One region of the Aurantimonas sp. NFXS3 genome, then DNA from elsewhere that is predicted to be linked to it. Evidence: predicted binding sites of a transcription regulator. Region 1 holds the regulator's gene; the other holds the start of a gene.

What was found. Region 1 encodes LexA, which represses DNA repair genes until DNA is damaged. Its sites were predicted from a motif close to TGTTCNNNNTGTGTTCNG; they were not measured.
Region 2: J3367_RS09795 (PA0069 family radical SAM protein) is a predicted target of LexA. The motif match lies at 1,577-1,594, and genes of this name have one in related genera.

The regions. Positions count from the first base shown of each region.
Region 1 is NZ_JAGDDZ010000005.1:137,354-140,760, reverse strand. It holds gene J3367_RS15060 (ComEC/Rec2 family competence protein) at 1-1,418, shown strand, start outside; gene lexA (transcriptional repressor LexA) at 1,513-2,232, opposite strand; gene glp (gephyrin-like molybdotransferase Glp) at 2,276-3,407, opposite strand, start outside.
Region 2 is NZ_JAGDDZ010000002.1:977,899-981,305, reverse strand. It holds gene J3367_RS09810 (4-(cytidine 5'-diphospho)-2-C-methyl-D-erythritol kinase) at 1-439, shown strand, start outside; gene moaB (molybdenum cofactor biosynthesis protein B) at 436-981, shown strand; gene J3367_RS09800 (hypothetical protein) at 991-1,527, opposite strand; gene J3367_RS09795 (PA0069 family radical SAM protein) at 1,653-2,810, shown strand; gene J3367_RS09790 (ribonuclease HII) at 2,906-3,407, shown strand, end outside.

The sequences.
Region 1 (3,407 bases):
CGATCGTCGCCGGCTTCGCCATGCTGGCCGTGCGGTCGTCGCTGTCGCTCGTGCCGGCCATCTCGCTGCGCCTGCCGGCCAAGAAGATCGCCGCCATCGTCGCGCTCGTGGTCGCGGCGATCTATCTGGCGATCTCGGGCGCCAATGTCGCGACCCAGCGCTCCTTCGTCATGCTGGCGATCATGCTCGGCGCGGTGCTGATCGACCGCCCCGCCCTGACGCTTCGCAACGTCGCGATCGCTGCCATCGTCGTCATCCTCGTCGCTCCGCATGCGGTGATGACCGCCAGCTTCCAGATGAGCTTTGCGGCGACCGTGGCGCTGATCGGCGGCTATGCGGCCCTGTCGCAATGGCGGGCAGGGCGCGAACGCGGCCGCGAGACGGATAGGGGCGTCGCCGGCAAGATCCTCGTCGCGCTCTCTGCGATCATGGTCACGTCGCTTCTCGCGGGATCGGCGACCGCGCCTTATGCCGCCTATCACTTCCACCGGATGGCGGCCTTCGGCTTCGTCGCCAATCTCCTGACCATGCCGCTGTTCACGCTGTGGATCATGCCGCTGGCGCTGGTGGGAACGCTGCTGATTCCGTTCGGGCTCGACGCCTGGCCGTTCCAGGCGATGGGTGCCGGCCTCTGGCTCGTCTTCGAGATCGCCCGCAACGTCTATGCCTGGCTGCCGGACCAGGCGATCGGACGCATGACCGCATCGGGACTTCTGCTGCTGACGGCGGCGATCCTCACCGCGTCCTGTCTGGCAAGCCGGTTGCGCTGGCTTGGCCTGCCGCTGGCACTCGCCGGATTCGTCGCAGCGCCCGACAGGACGGTCCCACCGGAACTGCTGATCTTCGAGGACGGCAAGGAGGTCGCGACTCTCGCGGCGGAGGGCCAGCTTGCTTTCCTTCGTGCAAGGCCCAGCGGTTTCATCGCGGAACAATGGGAGCGGGCCTTCGAGGCGCGGGCGCCGCGGGGCACGGACACCGAGCGGATCCGTGCGACGATTCCCGCCGAGTGCGCGGCCAAATACTGCCGCTTCACCACGCGCGGCGGCCTGCGGGTGGTCTGGACGGAGGATTATGCCCGCACGGGCAATGCCTGCGACGAGGCGGATGTTGCCATCGTCTCACGGGCGATCCGGCTTGCCGAATGCCGGTCCGGCGCGGCTCTGGTGACGCTGCGCACGCTGCGGCGGACCGGCTCGCTGGCGATCGGCCGGGAGGCGGCGACAGGCCGGCCCCGCATCGTGCAGGCAATCAGCGATCCACCCGAACGCTGGAACGTCCATCGGCTGGCGCCCTGGCCGGAATATTGGCGCAAGCCTGCTGCACCGGACCCGCAGGTGCCTGTCACGCAACCCGCGTCGGCGACCGTCAGCAATGGCGGCTCGGCCAGCGCAGGCCGAACCGCGACGACTGCGCCCTGAGCGAGGACGAGCCGGTTTCGGGCCTCAACGCTTCGGGCGCAAGTCGCGAGGCCCTATCACCCGTTCTGCGCCGACCGCGTCGCGTCCGGAGCGGTCAGTAGCGGCGGATCAGGCCGATCAGCTTGCCCTGGACCTTGACCCTGTCCGAGCCAAAGATCCGGGTTTCATAGGCCGGATTTGCCGCCTCCAGCGCGATGGTGTCGCCGCGACGGCGGAATCGCTTGAGCGTCGCTTCCTCGTCGTCGACGAGGGCGACCACGATCTCGCCCGGAGTCGCGGTGTCCCCCCGGCGGATGACCACCGTGTCGCCGTCGAGAATGCCGGCCTCGATCATCGAATCGCCCTTCACTTCGAGGGCGTAATGCTCGCCGCTGCCCAGCATATCCGGCGGAACGACGATGGAATGGGTGTTGTGCTGGATGGCCGAGATCGGCACGCCGGCGGCAATGCGCCCCATGACAGGAATGGCCGTCGAGGCGGACGCCTTGGCCGGCGCCGGCTGAGCCGCGGGTGCGGGCCGGGCCGCGTCGCGGCTGCCTTCGATGACGCTCGGCTTGAAGCCGGTGCGCCCGACTGGGGCCGGGCGGTTGCCCTGAATCGACTCGGGCAGTTTCAGGATTTCCAGCGCGCGGGCCCGGTTGGGCAGGCGGCGGATGAAGCCCCGCTCCTCGAGCGCGGTGATCAGGCGGTGAATGCCGGACTTGGACCGCAGGTCCAGCGCGTCCTTCATTTCATCGAAGGACGGGGGCACACCAGTCTCGCGCACCCGATCGTTCACGAAGACCAGAAGATCGTGCTGCTTGCGCGTCAGCATCCGGGCGACTCCTCAAAACAAAACCTGAACAAACCTATCTGTTCTAGTTGTGTTCCGCAAGTGGCTCCAGCGCCGTCAGGGGGACGTAATCGCAGGGATCGCCCGCTTCGGCCGGTGCGGCGCGGACAGGGCGGACGAGCAGCGCATCGGCCGCGGCATAGATCGACAGCAGCGAGGAATCCTGCCGCGACAACGGCACGATGCGGGGTGGGCCGGCGCCGTCCGGTTCGATCCGGGCGCGCACGAAATCCGTGCGGTCGCCATTGTCCGGCATCGGCGCGGCGAGAATACCCCGGCGGTACAGCGGACGCGCGGGACGGCCTGCGAGGCGCCGAACCAGCGGTGCCAGGAACAGGGTCGCGGCGACCATGGAGGAGGCGGGGTTGCCGGGCAGGCCGACGACCCGCATGTCGCCCAGCCTGCCGGCCATCAGCGGCTTGCCGGGTCGCATGGCCACCTTCCAGAAGTCGAGGGAGACGCCATGAGCGGCGAAGACCTTGCCGACGAGATCGTGGTCGCCGACCGATGCGCCGCCGATGGTGACGAAGATGTCGGCGCCGTCCGCGATCGCCTGTGTCAGCTGGGCATCGATGGCCGCTTCGCGGTCGGGCGCGATCCCGCAATTCAGCGGCAGGCCGCCGGCCTCGCGCACCAGTGCGGCGACACCGAAGGTGTTGGAGGCGACGATCTGCGACGGACCGATGGGTTCGCCGGGCAGGACGAGTTCGTCGCCGGTCGCCAGGATCGCCACGCGGGGCCGGCCGCGTACCGGGATCGACGGATGACCACCGCTGGCGGCCAGCGCGATGGCGCCCGGGGTCAGCACGGTGCCGGCGGTGAGAAGCGGCGTGCCCGCGGCGAAATCGATTCCCGCCGGGCGGATGTGCTGGCCGACGACGACCGGCGCCGTCGCGGTGACCGTGCTGTCCCGACGGTGGGCGTTCTCCTGGATCAGGATGGCGTCGGCGCCAGCGGGAACCGGCGCGCCGGTGGATATGCGGATGGTCTCGCCCGGCTGCAGCGTGCCGTCATAGGCGTGGCCGGCGGCCGATTCGCCGACGAGCCGCAGGGAGGGGAAGGGCGCTTCGTCGCCGAGGTCGGCGGCGCGGACCGCGTAGCCGTCCATGGCGGAGGCGTCGAAGGCCGGCTGGGTGCGCAGCGAGGCGAGGTCCGCG
Region 2 (3,407 bases), on a different contig from region 1:
CATCGGCGAGGAGATCCTGCCCCTCGCGAACCTGCCGGCGCTGCATATGCTGCTGGTCAATCCGGGCGTGCCGGTTTCGACACCGGCGGTCTTCGCCGCGCTGGAACAGCGCGACAACGCGCCGTTGCCGCCGGTCCCGGCCGAGGGATTCGCCACCGCCGCCGAACTGGTCGCCTGGCTTCACGCCACCCGCAACGATCTCGCCGCACCGGCGGAGCGGCTGGCACCGGAGATCGTCGCCGTGCGCGACGCGCTGGCCGGCGAAGGCGCGCTGATCGCCCGCATGTCCGGCTCCGGCGCAACCGTCTACGGATTGTTCGAGGACGACGCCCGGCTTGCCCGCGCGCGTAGCCGGATCGCCGCGTCCCATCCCGAATGGTGGCTGTCCGGTGCCGAGCACCGCGCCGCCCCCGCAGACATGCCAAGGGAAGCCCCATGAGCGACGAACGACCCTTCATCGCGTTGTCCATCGCGATCCTCACCGTCTCCGACACCCGCAGCCTCGACGAGGACCGCTCCGGCTCGCTGCTGGTGGAACGGCTGACCGAGGCCGGCCACCGGGTCGCGGACCGGCAGATCGTCACCGACGACGTGCCGGCGATCCAGGAGGTCGTCCAGGGCTGGTGCAGGCGCGACGACGTCGATGTGGTGATCACCACCGGCGGCACTGGCTTTACCGGCCGCGACGTGACGCCCGAGGCGCTGGAGCCGCTGTTCGAAAAGCGCATGGACGGCTTCTCGGCGGTCTTCCACCGCATCTCCTACGACAAGATCGGCGTCTCGACGATCCAGTCGCGGGCGACGGGCGGCGTCATCGATGCCACCTTCGTCTTCGCCCTGCCAGGCTCGCCCGGCGCCTGCCGCGATGCCTGGGATCACATTCTCAAGGCGCAGCTCGACTACCGCCACAAGCCCTGCAATTTCGTCGAGATCATGCCGCGTCTGGACGAGCATCTGCGCCGCGGCGGCCGGACCGCCTGAACCGCACGGTCAGCTCGCGGGCCGGCCCCGTACCGCCGGGCGGATGAAGGCCCGCATCCGTGTCACCGCAACGCCCTTGGCAACCTCCTCGAGGCTGAAGGCGAGCTTCGACAAGCCGATCGCCTGGCGCTTCTGGACCAGGAACCCTTCGGCCATCGCCGTGCGGATCTGGCGCAGCCGGGCAAAGAAGCCGGGCTGGTCGTTCGGCGCCCGGCGGAAGCGCGCCGCCTGCGTCTTCGCCCGTCCCGCCCCCACCATGTCGGCATGCTCGACCACGGCCTCCATCCAGCCGGGCAGAAGCCGCGCGCCCGGCTCCAGCAGCAGCAGCCAGTCGCCCCGCGCCGTCTCGATGGCGTCGCGGAAATCCTCCGCTGCGACGATCCGGCATCCGGCGTGGTCGGAGACCTTGCGGGCATTGTCCCCCATGCCGCGATCGACCAGCACGACCTCGCGCACCAGCCCCTCGACGGCGCCGGGTATCAGCGGCGCGAGGGTCGCCGCCAGCCAGTGATCCTCGGGTCCACAGTCGATGAAAACGCTCAGCATCCCTTTCGTCTAGCCGAGCCCATCGGCCCTGACCAGATCGGAACGTTTTTGTTCTTGTCTTGTTCTCTTAACGGGTTTAGGACGTCAGTCACAGAACGCAGCCGGAACATGGGGAGAGCAACGTCATGCAGGACATCGCCAAGGCCGATCAGGCCGCCTTCTCCGCGCCGGACGGCGTCGATATCGCCAACCACATCATCGGCGAGGCCGGACTGCGCATCGGCTTCGAGCGGCGGCGCGGTCGCGGCGCCGGGCTCAACCCGAGCGGGCGCTTCGAACCGTTCAAGCGGCAGGCCGTCGACGATGGCTGGAACACGCTGGACGAGCTGCCGGCCTTCAAGACAGACGTGCAGGTCGAAAAGCCCAAGACCATCATCAGCCGCAACACCTCGCCGGACATCTCCTTCGATCGCTCGATCAATCCGTATCGCGGCTGCGAGCATGGCTGCGTCTACTGCTTCGCGCGGCCGTCCCACGCCTATATGGGGCTGTCCGCCGGCCTCGATTTCGAATCCAAGCTGTTCGCCAAGCCGAATGCCGCCGAGCTCCTGGAACGCGAATTGTCCAAGCCCGGCTATCAGGTGAAGTCGATCGCCATCGGCACCAACACCGATCCCTACCAGCCGATCGAGAAGAGCTGGCGGGTGATGCGCGAGATCCTCGAGGTGCTGGAGGCCGCCAACCATCCGGTCGGCATCGTCACCAAGTCAGCGCTGGTCCTGCGCGACATCGACATCCTGTCGCGCATGGCCGCCAAGGGGCTGGCCAAGGTGGCGCTGTCGGTGACCACCCTCGACCGGACGCTGGCGCGGGCGATGGAGCCGCGGGCGGCGACCCCGACCAAGCGGCTGGAGGCGGTCAAGGCGCTCAGCGAGGCCGGCGTGCCGACCATGGTGATGACCGCGCCGATCATTCCCGGCCTCACCGATTCGGAGATCGAGCGGCTCCTGGAAGCAGCGCAGACCGCCGGCGCAAGGGAGGTCGGCTACGTCCTCCTGCGCATGCCGCTGGAAGTCTCGCCGCTGTTCAAGGACTGGCTGCTGCGCCACTACCCGAACCGCTACCGGCATGTCCTGTCGCTGCTGCGCTCGATGCGCGACGGCAAGGATTACGACGCCGAATGGGGCAAGCGGATGCGCGGCACCGGGCCCTATGCCTTCCAGATCCGCCGGCGCTTCGAGATGGCGGCGCGCCGGCTCGGCCTGAACGAGAGCCGCACGCAGTTGCGCTGCGATCTGTTCACCCCGCCGCGCGGCGCAGGCGTCCAGCTCGCCCTGCTCTGACGCCAGGGATACCCCATCGTCCGGCCTCCCCCTCGGCCGGATGGTCTCGCCGGTTTGCCACCCCGAACACGGCGAGGCTTGTGGAGAATCGGAGAATGCGCGAGTCTCGCCGCAACATGGCTCGCCGTTCCTCCGATTCTCCCGTTCGCGCAAAGAAATCCGCGCGCCGCCCCGCCGTCGCGGCCGGGCCCGACTTCTCGCGCGAGGCCGGGCTTCTGGCCGACGGCAAGCGCTTCGTCGCCGGGATCGACGAGGCCGGGCGCGGGCCGTTGGCCGGGCCAGTGGTCACGGCCGCGGTGATCTTTCCCACCCGCGACTTTCCCGACGGGCTGAACGATTCCAAGAAGCTGACCGCCGAGGACCGCGAGCGGCTGTTCGCCGAGATCGTCGCCAAGGGCTGGATCGGGATCGCCTCGGCCAGCGCCGACGAGATCGACCGCTTCAACATCCGCGGCGCCACCCTCCTCGCCATGCGGCGGGCGCTGCATGCCTTGCCGCAAGCCCCCTGCCATGTCCTCGTCGACGGGCGCGACGTGCCGCCCGCCCTGCGCTGCGCCGGCACGGCGGTCATCTCCGGCGACGCCCTCAGCCTCAGCA